3 regions of the Exiguobacterium sp. ZOR0005 genome follow, and region 1 is predicted to be linked to each of the others. Evidence: predicted binding sites of a transcription regulator. Region 1 holds the regulator's gene; each other region holds the start of a gene.

What was found. Region 1 encodes Rex, which represses fermentation and respiration genes when NADH is low (regulators of the CRP and FNR family bind a similar motif). Its sites were predicted from a motif close to TTGTGAAATATTTCACAA; they were not measured.
Region 2: the regulator Rex is predicted to act here: its motif matches at 1,987-2,004, upstream of L971_RS07535 (DoxX family membrane protein).
Region 3: the regulator Rex is predicted to act here: its motif matches at 1,909-1,926, upstream of adhE (bifunctional acetaldehyde-CoA/alcohol dehydrogenase).

What each region holds. Positions count from the first base shown of each region.
Region 1 is NZ_JTLB01000006.1:60,167-64,437, forward strand. Features, by position in the region: gene L971_RS02695 (YesK family protein) at 59-346, opposite strand; gene tatC (twin-arginine translocase subunit TatC) at 444-1,232, opposite strand; gene tatA (twin-arginine translocase TatA/TatE family subunit) at 1,235-1,453, opposite strand; gene L971_RS02710 (redox-sensing transcriptional repressor Rex) at 1,453-2,109, opposite strand; gene L971_RS02715 (ABC-F family ATP-binding cassette domain-containing protein) at 2,259-4,160, shown strand; gene L971_RS02720 (hypothetical protein) at 4,157-4,271, shown strand, end outside.
Region 2 is NZ_JTLB01000017.1:59,711-63,981, forward strand. Features, by position in the region: gene L971_RS07525 (MFS transporter) at 1-1,044, shown strand, start outside; gene L971_RS07530 (DUF3817 domain-containing protein) at 1,068-1,364, opposite strand; gene L971_RS07535 (DoxX family membrane protein) at 1,447-1,950, opposite strand; gene L971_RS07540 (pyridoxamine 5'-phosphate oxidase family protein) at 2,141-2,554, opposite strand; gene L971_RS07545 (cold-shock protein) at 2,681-2,881, opposite strand; gene L971_RS07550 (glycoside hydrolase family 55 protein) at 3,148-4,271, shown strand, end outside.
Region 3 is NZ_JTLB01000023.1:113,288-117,558, reverse strand. Features, by position in the region: gene adhE (bifunctional acetaldehyde-CoA/alcohol dehydrogenase) at 1-1,768, opposite strand, end outside; gene L971_RS10115 (MarR family winged helix-turn-helix transcriptional regulator) at 2,157-2,603, shown strand; gene L971_RS10110 (YebC/PmpR family DNA-binding transcriptional regulator) at 2,683-3,393, shown strand; gene L971_RS10105 (Na+/H+ antiporter family protein) at 3,542-4,271, shown strand, end outside.

The DNA of each region.
Region 1 (4,271 bases):
ATGTCAAAAGTTTGAACAGGCCTTGTGACACAAAAAGACCACCCTAAGGATAGGATGGTCACGACTCGAGTCGCCGCTGTTGAAACCAAAGGTACGTGGCGACGAAAATATAGATGATGAGCCCGAAGGCGTATAGACTAAATCCAACCAAACTCCACCCCATCCCGTCCCAGCCTCGGATGAAGACGAGACCGATGAGGAACAGCGTGTAGCCGACTCCCGTGATCAGGAGCGGGAGCGTCAGTCTTCGTTTATGTGACGAACGTAAAAAGTGAAGCGCACCGATGAGAAGCGCCGTCGTCAAGATGCCGACCGCGATGAGCGCGTCCCCGTAGTATTCCCACATGACCTATCCTCCCCGATTTGTTGATGGTCCCCTTATCTTACCACGGCGATGTCACACTTACTCGTTCAAAAAAACACCGCGTCCAAGAACGCGATGCTCACTTCTCATTCATTTGCTTCATCAAATCCATCTGTTCTTTCACCATCGCTTCTTTCTCCCGGCGAAGTACGCCCCGATACGTGATGCGTGAGATCGATAAACTGATCTCATACAAGAAGAAGAGCGGCAGCGACACCATGAGGTGCGACGTCAAGTCCGGCGGTGTGATGAACGCGGCGACGACGAACAAGGCGAAATAGGCATACTTTCGAATCGATGACAGGAAATACGGTGTCACGACGCCGATTCGCGTCAAGAACATCGTCACGACCGGCAACTGAAACAACAGACCGAACGGAATCGTCAGTTGCAACAAGAACGTGAAGTAGTTCGAGGCTCCGATGATTTGCGTCAGCCCGAGGTCTTGCCCGAGATCTGTCGAGATGTCGAGGACGAGCGGGAACAGCCAATAATAGGCGAACGCGAGACCGACGAGGAACAAGATAAAGATGATCGGGATGTAGGCGAGCGTCCCTTTCCGCTCGTTCGGATGCAGACCAGGTGCGACGAACGCCCACAGTTGATACAGTAGAAACGGACTGGCCGCGACGAGACCGATGACGAGCGCCAAATTCAAGTAAATCATGAGCGGGTCCGCGACCCCAAAGGCGTTCAGTTCTAGTCCTCGTTCGACGAGGTCCGCCTGTAGATAGGCGAGCACGTATTTGACACTCGGCAAAGCGATCAAAAAGAAGGCAAAGACGACAAATGCCGACAGCATCAGTCGTCTCCGCAGCTCTGTCAAGTGATCGGACAGCGCCCGCTCTTGATCAGTTTCATGGTTCATGATTACTGTTCTTTCTTCTCAGAGTCTTTCTTGTCGTTCTCGTCATGCTCTTTCATCATGCCGTTCGTGGCATTTTTGAACTCGCGGAGCGTCTGTCCGGCGGCACGGCCGAACTCAGGCAATTTCTTCGGTCCGAAGATGATGAGCGCGATGATGGCGATGATGAGCAAACTCACGCCACCCGGCATCCCGACGACGGGTGATGATAATAGAAATTCCATTATTGATGGACCCCCTCAGCAGATGGATAATGTTGCATAAAGTAAATGAGCGACTGGAGTTCGATCGACAAGTCGATATGATGGACGCGGACCGTATCCGGCACCGTCAAACGCGCCGGCGTGAAGTTCAAAATCCCTTTGATGCCAAAGCGGACCAAATCATCGGCGACCGACTGCGCGTATGCGGACGGGACCGTGAGAATGGCGACATCGATTTTGTTTTGCTTCATGATCTGTTCCATCTCATCGACGTGATGAATCGGGACACCGGACATCGTCGTGCCGACTTTTGTCTCGTCTGCGTCGAACCCGACGACGATATGTGTGTTATTGTTTTTAAGGAAGTTATAGTTGACGAAAGCTGTCCCGAGATGACCGACACCGACCAAGGCGACGTTCGTGATTTCGTCCTGGTTTAACGTCTTTCGGAAAAAGTCTAACAGATACTGCACGTTATAGCCATATCCCTTTTTACCGAGTGCACCGAAGTAAGAGAAGTCGCGACGAATCGTCGCCGAATCGACTTTGACCGCCTCACTCAGTTCGGCAGAAGAGACACGTTGTTTGCCTGACGAATGCAGGCTTTGGATAAATCGATAGTATAGTGGCAACCGTTTGGCTGTCGCTTGCGGAATCTTTGGTTCGTTTTGACTCAACGGAAAGAGCCTCCTTTTTACGACGCGTTTCAAACGAATCTGATTTCATACACCTTGATTGTAAACGAATTCACATAAGCACTCAACGAATATACCTGAAAAGACTAAAAAATACAGTATACTAAATACAGAGAAAGGGGTTTTTTCACTTGATCCTATTGCAAGTCAACAACCTGTCAAAATCATTCGGCGTCGAGCCGATTTTAGAGAACGTCAAACTTGAGATTCAAGAAGGGGAGCGCGTCGCCCTCGTCGGCCGAAACGGCGCCGGCAAATCGACGCTCCTCAAAGTCATCGCCGGGGAATATAACTATGACTCAGGCGACATCATGAAACCGAAAGATGTGACGATCGGTTACCTCGCCCAAGACTCAGGGTTAGAATCGAACGAGACGATTTGGAACGAGATGCTCACCGTCTTCTCCGATTTGATCGAACAAGAACAGACGCTTCGGCGGATGGAGCAAGACATGGGCTCGGAGCGCATCTTGAACGACGCGGACGCCTATGAACGTCTCCTCGCCGCGTATGACGAGGAACAGCACACGTTCAAAGACCGGGGCGGCTATCAATATGAAGCGACGATTCGCTCCGTCCTCCACGGGATGCGCTTCTATCCGGACGACTTCGAACGTCAAATCGACACGCTCTCAGGTGGTCAGCGGACCCGTCTCGCCTTGGCGAAGATGCTTCTGCAAAGCCCGGACCTCCTCATCTTGGATGAGCCGACGAACCATTTGGACATCGAGACGCTCGCCTGGCTCGAGAAGTACTTGAGCGGCTATAAAGGCGCCGTCCTCATCGTCTCCCACGACCGCTACTTCCTCGACCGGGTCGTCTCGGTCGTCTATGAGCTGTCACGCCACCGGAGCCGTCGCTTCGTCGGGAACTATACGAAGTACCTTGAACAAAAAGCAGCCATCTACGAACAAGAGAAGAAGCAGTTCGAGTCACAGCAAGAAGAGATCGCCAAGATGCAAGACTTCATCCAACGGAACATCGCCCGGGCGACGACGACGAAACGCGCCCAAAGCGTCCGGAAACGTCTCGAGAAAGTCGACCGGATGGACGCGCCGGACGGTGACGAGCGCAGTGCCGTCCTCTCGTTCACGATCAAGCGCCAAAGCGGGAACGACGTGTTGAGCGGCAGTGACCTCGCCATCGGATATGAGGAACCGATCGCTCAAAACCTCCGCTTCCAATTGCAGCGTGGCGAATCGGTCGCCCTCGTCGGCCCGAACGGGGTCGGCAAGTCGACGCTCTTGAAAGTGTTGACGAAACAACAGCCGGCACTCACCGGTGACATCCGTTACGGCACCGGCGTCGAGATCGGCTATTACGACCAGGAGCAACAGAACCTGTCCGATAAAAACCGCGTCATCGACGAGATTTGGAACGACTGGCCGCTCATGCGCGAGCAAGACGTGCGCAGCCTGCTCGGTCAGTTCCTCTTCAGCGGCGACGACGTCATGAAACGCGTCCACGAGCTGTCAGGCGGCGAGCGGGCCCGGTTGACGCTCGCGAAATTAAAGCTCGAACAGCCGAACTTGCTCATCTTGGATGAGCCGACGAACCACTTGGACCTCGACTCGAAGATGATCCTCGAGAACGCACTCCTCGACTATCCCGGCACGATCCTCTTCGTCTCGCACGACCGGTACTTCATCGACCGGCTCGCCACGCGCGTCTTAGAGATCACACCGACCGGCATCGACGAGTATCTCGGCGACTACTCGTATTACGTCGAGAAGAAAGAAGAACTCGAGGAGCTCGCCCGCCTCGCCCTCGCCGAGACGAAACAAGTCGTCGTCAAAAAACAGCGGGCCGACAAGGAACAACAACGTGAAGAACGTAGGATGAAGCAACGGATCGAAGAGATCGAGCTCACAATCGAACAGCACGAGGCGCGCCTCGAAGAGATTGAACAGCTTCTTTGCGAACCGGACGTCTTCAACGACTTCGCCCGGGCTCAAGAACTGTCGACCGAGTCCGATGCGACGAAAGAATCGATCACGGCACTGTATGCGGAATGGGAGGAGCTCCATTCATGATGCGGTCCCGTGCGCTGCGGATCGACTGGCTTCACGCGTTTTTGACCGGTCTTGCCTTCATCGTGCCGACCGGGACCGAATACGTGTCCGAGCTCATCCGCGGAGAGTCTA
Region 2 (4,271 bases), on a different contig from region 1:
ATCGCGATGGAATCACTCAACGCCCTCTTGTTTTTCTTGGCCGGGCTCGCAAGTCTCGTCTGGACGTTCGGCGTCCCTGCTTTCTTGATTATCACATGTCTGCTCTCCGTCGTCTCGACTTTCTTATCGGTCACGCTGACCAGTTCAATTCCACTCTTGTTTGACGAGAACGGACTCCAACGCGCCAACTCGCTCATCCAAAGCATCATCTCCGTCTCGAGCATCGGTACACCACTGTTGGCCGGAGCATTGTTCACGTTGCTACCCGTCTCCACGTTCTTGTTCAGCTCTTCCTTCTTGTTCATCGTTGCCGCCTTGTTTGCCTCCCGCCTCACATTCCGAGCGTACGAACATGTTCCTACCGATCAATCGACGTGGGACGACGTCCGTTCCGGCTTTCGCTACTTGAAACGACAACGGGTCCTGTGGACGTTGACCGTTCTCGCGGCGTTTCTCAACTTCTTCTTCGTCGCTTCAGAGGTACTATTTCCGATTGCCGCATTACAGGAAATCGGCGTCAGCCCACTCCAGTTCGGCTTTTTGGAAAGCATGTTCGCCGTCGGCTTTTTAGTCGCCTCGCTCGCCCACGCGTTACCGCTCTTTAAAATCAAATATCGTTTAGCGACAACTCGGACTGCGCTCATGATCATCAGTTGCCTATTCATCGCGCCGGCGGTCCCGCTTTATTACAACTTCTCGGTCACGCCGGCCATCGTCTTCCTGACAGGGTTCGCCTTACTGAGTGGATTTTTCATCATCCGCGTTAATATTCCGATTCAATTGTTCTTACAAACGAATACGGAGCCGAGTTATCTCGGCCGGGTCATGGGCGTCCTCGAATCACTCGCCATGGGCATCACGCCGCTAGGATTTGTATTATTCGGGGCACTCAGTGAGTGGGTATCGACTGCGCTCCTATATGCGATTTGTATGGTCTGTCTGCTGTCGCTTACGTTGTTCGCGATGCACCGGATTCGGCACGACATCGCTGCTGAAAAGGCGGTCGTCCTCGGCGAATCTGAAAGTGCCTCGGCCCATCAGTGAACGCAAAAAGACATCGAACGTGTTCAGTTCGATGTCTTTTCTGTTGATGGGAGGACTCGCTTCTCCAATAGAAACGGTCCGAGCGGGATGACCGACGCCATGACCGCCATGACCAAAACCTTGAAGCCCCAGCTAAAGCGCCATGCCATGTAAACGGCGGCCGCCACGTACGCGACGAACAAGAAACCGTGGGCCGCGCCGACGATGCTGACGGCGAGCGGCATACCTGCTAAATACTTGAGTGGCATCGCAATCAATAAGAGGAGCAGGAATGACATTCCTTCCGTATATCCGAGCCATTTAAACTGTGTAGCGTTCATGATCGTTCTCCTTTTCAATCTATGCTACGTTCATCGTAGCCGAAGAACGAGCGGTTTGTCACAAGAGAATGTCATAAATTCGTCACGCTATTTGACGATTTGGTGAACGGTGCATGACTTTCGTTTCGACGAACTTGCGAAGGAACAAACCGTCGACCCCGATTTTCCCAGCGTTATAGCCGGCGACGAGGATAAGGACCGAGACGATGAGCATCGTCGGGTTCGTGCTGACCGTACCAGAGAGCAAGAACGCCATGTTCATGACGAGACCGAAGAAAGCAGCGCTGCGAGTCAAAGCACCGAGCAAGAGCCCGAGACCGACGAGAACCTCACCGTACGGGATCAAGATGTCAAACAAGGCAGCGTTCGGGATCGCGAATCCTTCCAGGAAAGCGGCCCACCAACCTGCGACGGCTGGATGGTCACCTGTAGCGAGCGACGCCGCGTTTTGAAGATACCCGCCTGACGAGAAGTCGCCTGTGACTTTGCCCCATCCGGCTGTGAGCCAGTGATAACCGAGCCAAATCCGAAGCACGGTCAAGATGCCGGTCGCGATGTTATGGTTTTGCCAAAACTTTGTGAACATGATAATTCCTCCTTGTTATGTTGAATGATGACTTATATGTGATTACATTCACAATATATCATCCATGTTCACCTTTTCACATATACTATGATAATCGTTCACGATTCGTTCATATGTGTGACACAGGTCAGTCACTTTTTGGAAATTGGTCAATAAAAAAAGACGTCCCTTTCGACGTCTCTTCTTTACATTATAAAGTTACTTCTTGCGGTGCTTGACCTTTTTTGTTCATAACCCGCATCGATTGTGGTGAGATTTTCAAGATGACGAGTTTCGGATCATCCGGTCCCTCGAACCAGCCTTCGAGCTTCTCATTCCACACTTTCTCTTTCATCGACTCGTCATCCGACACGGTCGTCTCACCTAAAATCTCGAGATACGTGTCCCCGACTCCATCCCCGTCATAACCAATCAAAATGTGCGTGTACGGATTGTTTTGCAACTCGTCCACTTTATCCGTATCTTTTGAAGTTGCGGTATAGAGTGTCAACTCATCATGGAAAAACGTCATGTAGCGGCTGTGCGGCTTCCCTTTGTAAACGGTAGCCATCGTTCCCACGTTACTATGGTCTAGAATCTGTTTTGCCGTTTGTAATGCATCCATTCTAAAAAACCTCCTTGTAATCGTCACTCGTATACTCTTTCCCCGGGGACAAGCGATTAAACACACGGACACAAAAAAACCTGCTCGCCGAAGCGAACAGGTTATCATATTCCTTAGAAAGGAAGATTAGATTTTTTCAACGTTAGAAGCTTGTGGTCCACGAGCTCCGTCAGTGATTTCGAAAGTTACTGCTTGGCCTTCTTCAAGTGTCTTGAAGCCGTCGCCTTGGATTGCTGAGAAGTGTACGAATACGTCGTCTCCGCCTTCCATTTCGATGAAGCCGTAACCTTTTTCTGAGTTAAACCATTTTACTTTACCTGTGTTCATAATGAACCCTCCTGAAATAAACGCTGTGCGTTCTAGTAGTGCCTTACTAGAAAAAACTGACCAATAAAAAATCACAAACCTATAGGATTATCTTAAACGAAAAATAATCCAAAGCGTTTTGTGAATTATGTTTCCAGCTATTCTTAATTAAGCACATATGTAATATACCACGGATAAATGCTTCTGTCTACTAAATACTTCGGTTTGCTAAAAATACTTTAAAAACGGGTAGATTCAAGTGAATCGATTGCTAGGAGGAGACGAAGATGATGGACCGAATCAACCCGAAACAAATTCGCGCAAGCATCGCAGCCCATTCCAATTGGAACGAAGACGAGTTACTTTCCGACACGCTTGCTTGGCATGCGGCGACGAGACGGGATCGCTATCCCGATCAACGGAAGACGTACGCGTCACGCATACCGCTGACGGAACGGATCACCCCCGTGACGAGTTCCCTCCCGCTCGAGATCGTCGATGATCTCGTCCGCCCCGTCTGGATGCGTCGGCTTGATGCCGAATATTTAAACTTGAGACAAGCAACGATACGACGCATCGATGTGACCGAGTACGGGGCCGTCGGGGATGGCAAGACCGACTGCACGCTCGCCTTTCGCCTCGCCTTGCGCTCGAATCGTCATGTGTACGTTCCGGCTGGCGTTTATGTCGTGCGAGGCATCCGTATCCCATCTAATTGTGTGCTCGAAGGGGCGGGGCAGGACGAAACGACGATCAAGCTTCACGACCAGGCACCTAAATATCGGCGACTGCTCCGGAATGCGACCCCATTTCTCGGAAACCACCATATCGAAATCGCCCATCTGACACTTGACTGGAACGTCGACCGACTCGGTGCTGTGGACCGAACGTCTAGCGGGGATACGGCTTCAAGCGCGTTGACACTCGCACACGTCACATTCGGATGGGTTCATCACGTGACGGCGAAAAACGCCGGGCTGCACGCGTTTGATATTACCGCCCCTCATTACCACTATCTCGGTGACGGCTTACGTGCAGCGAAAGGAAGCCGCTACGTCTGGCTCGACCGTTGCGAGGCGACAAATTACGGGGATGACGGCATTACGACGCATCATAGTGACGCCATCTACGTCACGAACTGCTACTGTCATCATCCACACGGTCGGACCCACACATCCGGCTTCTCGAATTCAAACGGCATCGAGGTCGATGACGGGTCACGGCATGTCGTGCTCGTGAATAACATGACCGAGGGCTGTTTCGGCGGGATCGAGGTCAAAGCACATGCGACGTCCTCGGCCGCCCACGACGTCCATATTTTTGGTCACATTTCATACCATGACAATCGCTCGTACAACTTCCGGCATATCGGCCATCACTTGGCGGACGACCCGGACTCGAAGACAGCCCG
Region 3 (4,271 bases), on a different contig from region 1:
TTCCGAGCGTCGGGAATTTGTACGTCCGTTTGCGAATATCCATGAATTTTTGACGAAGGTTCGAGAACTTCTCTTCTGGGCGTTCGTAGAAGAGCCACATGCCTTTCGCGGCATCCATCGGCGAACCGCCGCCGAGTGCGATGATCATATCCGGTTTGAAGTGACGCATCGCTTCAGCACCACGCATGACTGTTTCAACGGATGGATCTGGCTCGACTTGGTCGAAGATGCGGTACTCGACGCCAGCCGGCAAGTTTTTGATGACTTTATCGGCAAAACCGAGTTTGACCATCATTTCATCCGTGACGATCATCGCCCGTTTCTTCGATGTGAGCGACTGAAGGTATTGGACCGAGTTTTTCTCGAAGTAAATCTTTTCAGGGACTTTAAACCATTGCATGTTCACGCGACGTCTCGCCACCTTTTTCACGTTGAGTAGATGTTTCGCCGTCACGTTCTCAGAGACGGAGTTTTTACCGTATGACCCACAACCGAGGGTGAGCGACGGTGTCATTTCGTTATAGAGGTCACCGATCCCGCCGTGTGCCGTTGGCGAGTTGACGATGATGCGGCAAGCTTTCATCCGAAGTCCGAACGCGAGAATGGCGTCGTCGTCTGTCGAGTGAATCGCTGCCGTATGACCGAGGCCGCCGATTTCAAGCATCTTCTCAGCGATGGCAAATCCTTCTTCACGCGATTGAACTTTGTACGCACCGAGCACCGGACTTAATTTTTCATGTGAGAGAAGTTCTGTCGCACCGACCGTCTCAAGTTCAGCGATCAAAATCTTCGTGTCGGCCGGAACGCTGAGTCCAGCTTTCTCGGCGATCCACGCTGCCGGTTTCCCGACGATTTCCGGGTTGACCGCACATGAGTCTGTTTTGATGACGAGTGTCTCGAGTTTCGCTTTCTCTTCTGGCGAGCAGAAGTAGCATCCGAGTGCCGTCATTTCCGCTTTCACTTCTTCATATACTTCCTGGTCCACGATGATCGCTTGTTCAGACGCACAGATCATACCGTTATCGAACGTTTTCGACAAGATGACGTCCGAGATGGCGCGTTTCACTTTTGCCGTCTTATCGATGTAGGCTGGGACGTTACCAGGACCGACGCCGAGTGCCGGTTTACCAGTCGAGTACGCCGATTTGACCATCGCCGCTCCACCTGTCGCGAGTACCATGGCAACACCCGGGTGGTTCATGAGCGCTTTCGTCGCGTCGAGTGACGGTTTTTCGACCCATTGAATCAAATGTTCCGGTGCCCCGGCTTCGATGGCTGCGTCACGAAGGATACGGGCCGCTTCGCTTGAACACTGTTGTGCTGACGGGTGGAAACCGAAGATGATCGGGTTACGCGTCTTGATGGCGATGATCGCTTTAAACATCGTCGTTGACGTCGGGTTCGTCACCGGTGTGACCCCAGCGACGACACCGACCGGCTCGGCGATGTACGTGATGCCGTTTTGCTCGTCGTCTTCAATGACGCCGACCGTCTTCTCGCCACGGAGCGAGTTGTAAATATATTCTGTCGCGAAGATGTTTTTGATCATCTTGTCTTCAAATACACCACGACCTGTTTCTTCATATGCATGTTTTGCGAGAGCGACGTGCTGTTCGAGTCCGGCTAGCGCCATCGCTTGAACGATCGCATCGATCTTTTCTTGGTCAAACGCCATCAACGTATCGAGCGCTTTATGCGCTTGTGTGACGAGCGTGTCGACCATTTGTTCTGCTGATGTTTCTACTACTGCTTTCTCTTTAACTGCCATGTTGGTTTCCTCCTCATGAATGAGAGCTGATAAGTTTGACTTGATGGAGAGCACGGGGCAATCAGTTAGTTCAAGAAGAGTTTGTGCTTTCCTTCACATTCATAGAATACACCGTTTTCAGGATTTTGTGCGTGACAACAATGTGAACTCTTTCACAATATTTTTTTGAAGAATGAGGATAGGTCTTGCATTTTACTCCGTACCTTCGTAAAATCGAATGCGTTTTCATGAAAATGCTACGCCTGCTTTATGTAAACGCTTACATTGTTTATGGCGTCTGGATGTCGAAATACGTGTGTATTTCCTCACATCACGCTGATTGGTCGTCCAAGCCCTCTTCACTCGTGTATAATGTAAGATAGAACCTAATTAGGAAGTGAATAGACTTATGCCTAGACAAGATGCAGCCGATCAGTTCGTCAAACTGATCCCATTGATTCGTAGAAAATTGCTACGTCGCTCTGACCTCCCGCAAATCCCGAACTTAAACTTCTCACACTTTCATCTATTGATGTTAATCGAGGACGAAGGTGCGGTGACGAACGGGCACATTAGCGAGACGTTGTCGATCGCCCCACCGAACGTGACGCCACTCATCACGAAACTCGTCGATGAAGGATACATCACGCGTGTGCCGGATGAGCGGGACCGCCGTGTCATCTGGAATCAATTGACCGAGAAAGGCGAACAAGTACTCCGGGAACGACGCGATTCGTTCCGCCGCCTGTTCGAAGATCGCCTCGCCTTTTTAGACGATGACGAGACCGAACGATTGATTGATAGCTTGAAGACGCTGACGGAGATCGTCGAGAAGATGGACAAGAGCGAGGGATGAATTTTTCTCGTCAATGCTCCGTTCTTCTTATATAATCGACAGTGAATCAATCGAACTATGGAAAGAGAGATGACATGTAATGGGTCGTAAATGGAACAACATCAAAGAAAAAAAGGCGTCAAAAGACGCCAACACGAGTCGGATTTATGCGAAGTTCGGTCGGGAGATTTATATCGTCGCCCGCCAAGGGGAGCCAGACCCTGAACTGAACCAAGCGCTCAAATTCGTCGTCGAGCGGGCGAAGACGTATAACGTCCCGAAAGCGATCATCGACCGGGCCATCGACAAGGCGAAAGGCGGCGACGAGGAAAACTTTGACGAGTTACGTTATGAAGGGTTCGGCCCGAACGGCTCGATGGTGATCGTCGACACGCTCACGAACAACGTCAACCGGACGGCGTCCGAAGTGCGCGCCGCGTTCGGGAAGAACGGCGGCAACATGGGCGTGAGCGGCTCGGTCGCCTACATGTTCGACGCGACGGCCGTCATCGGCGTCTCCGGTATGAATTCGGACGAAGTGCTCGAACTCATGATGGAGCATGACCTAGACGTGCGCGATATTCTTGAAGAAGAAGACACGATCATCGTCTACGCGGAGCCAGAGGCGTTCCACGCCGTCCAAACCGCATTCAAATCAGCCGGGATCGAATCGTTCGAAATCGCCGAGTTGACGATGCTTCCACAAAATGAAATCACCCTCGACGACGCGTCGAAAGAACAGTTCGAGAAGCTTCTCGATGTGCTCGAAGACCTCGAGGATGTGCGTCAGGTATACCATAACGTCGAATGATGACGAGCAAGCGATAACTTTTCGGAGTTATCGCTTTTTTTCAATACTTGATTTGACAAGCATGGTTTCATATGTTAAATTTCAAAAGTCTTTATCATATTAAAGTGATAATAAGAGAAAGAGTTTTAAGGAAAGGTGTTGGATTACTATGAACGCTGTCTTATTAGCCGTTGTTGTCTTATTCGCTCTCGCCATCAGTCGAGTGCACATCGTGTTATCGCTCATCCTCGCGGCCATCGTCGGCGGCCTCGTCGGCGGTCTCGGGTTTAACGATACGCTCGCCGCGTTCAGCGACGGTCTCGGCGGAGGCGCGTCCATCGCGCTCAGCTACGCGCTCCTCGGCGCGTTCGCCGTCGGTTTGTCGAAGACGGGACTCCCGGACGTCCTCGCTGAGAAATTGATCAGCTTGTCAGGACGCGACGTCACCGGAAAGAACGTCCGCTTCGTGAAAGCGATGCTGTTGTCGTTATTACTATTACTTGCGATCAGCTCGCAAAACGCGTTGCCGATTCACATCGCTTTCATCCCGATCGTCGTACCGCCGCTCCTCGTCTTGTTCAACGAGTTGAAGCTTGACCGTCGCCTCGTGGCGACGATTCTCACGTTCGGTCTCGTCACCCCGTACATGCTCCTGCCGGTCGGGTTTGGCGGCATCTACTTGAACGAGATTTTACTCCCAAACGTCGAGACGAACGGCATGGCCGTCGGCGACGTCAACATCGTCAGCATCATGGCCATTCCAGCTCTCGGTATGCTCGTCGGGCTCATCGCCGCGTTCATCCACTATCGGAAACCGCGAACGTATGAGACGATCGCCCTTGGCCCTAAAGACTACGAACTTCGTCAGTTGAGCCCACTGAAAATCGGGTTGACGCTTG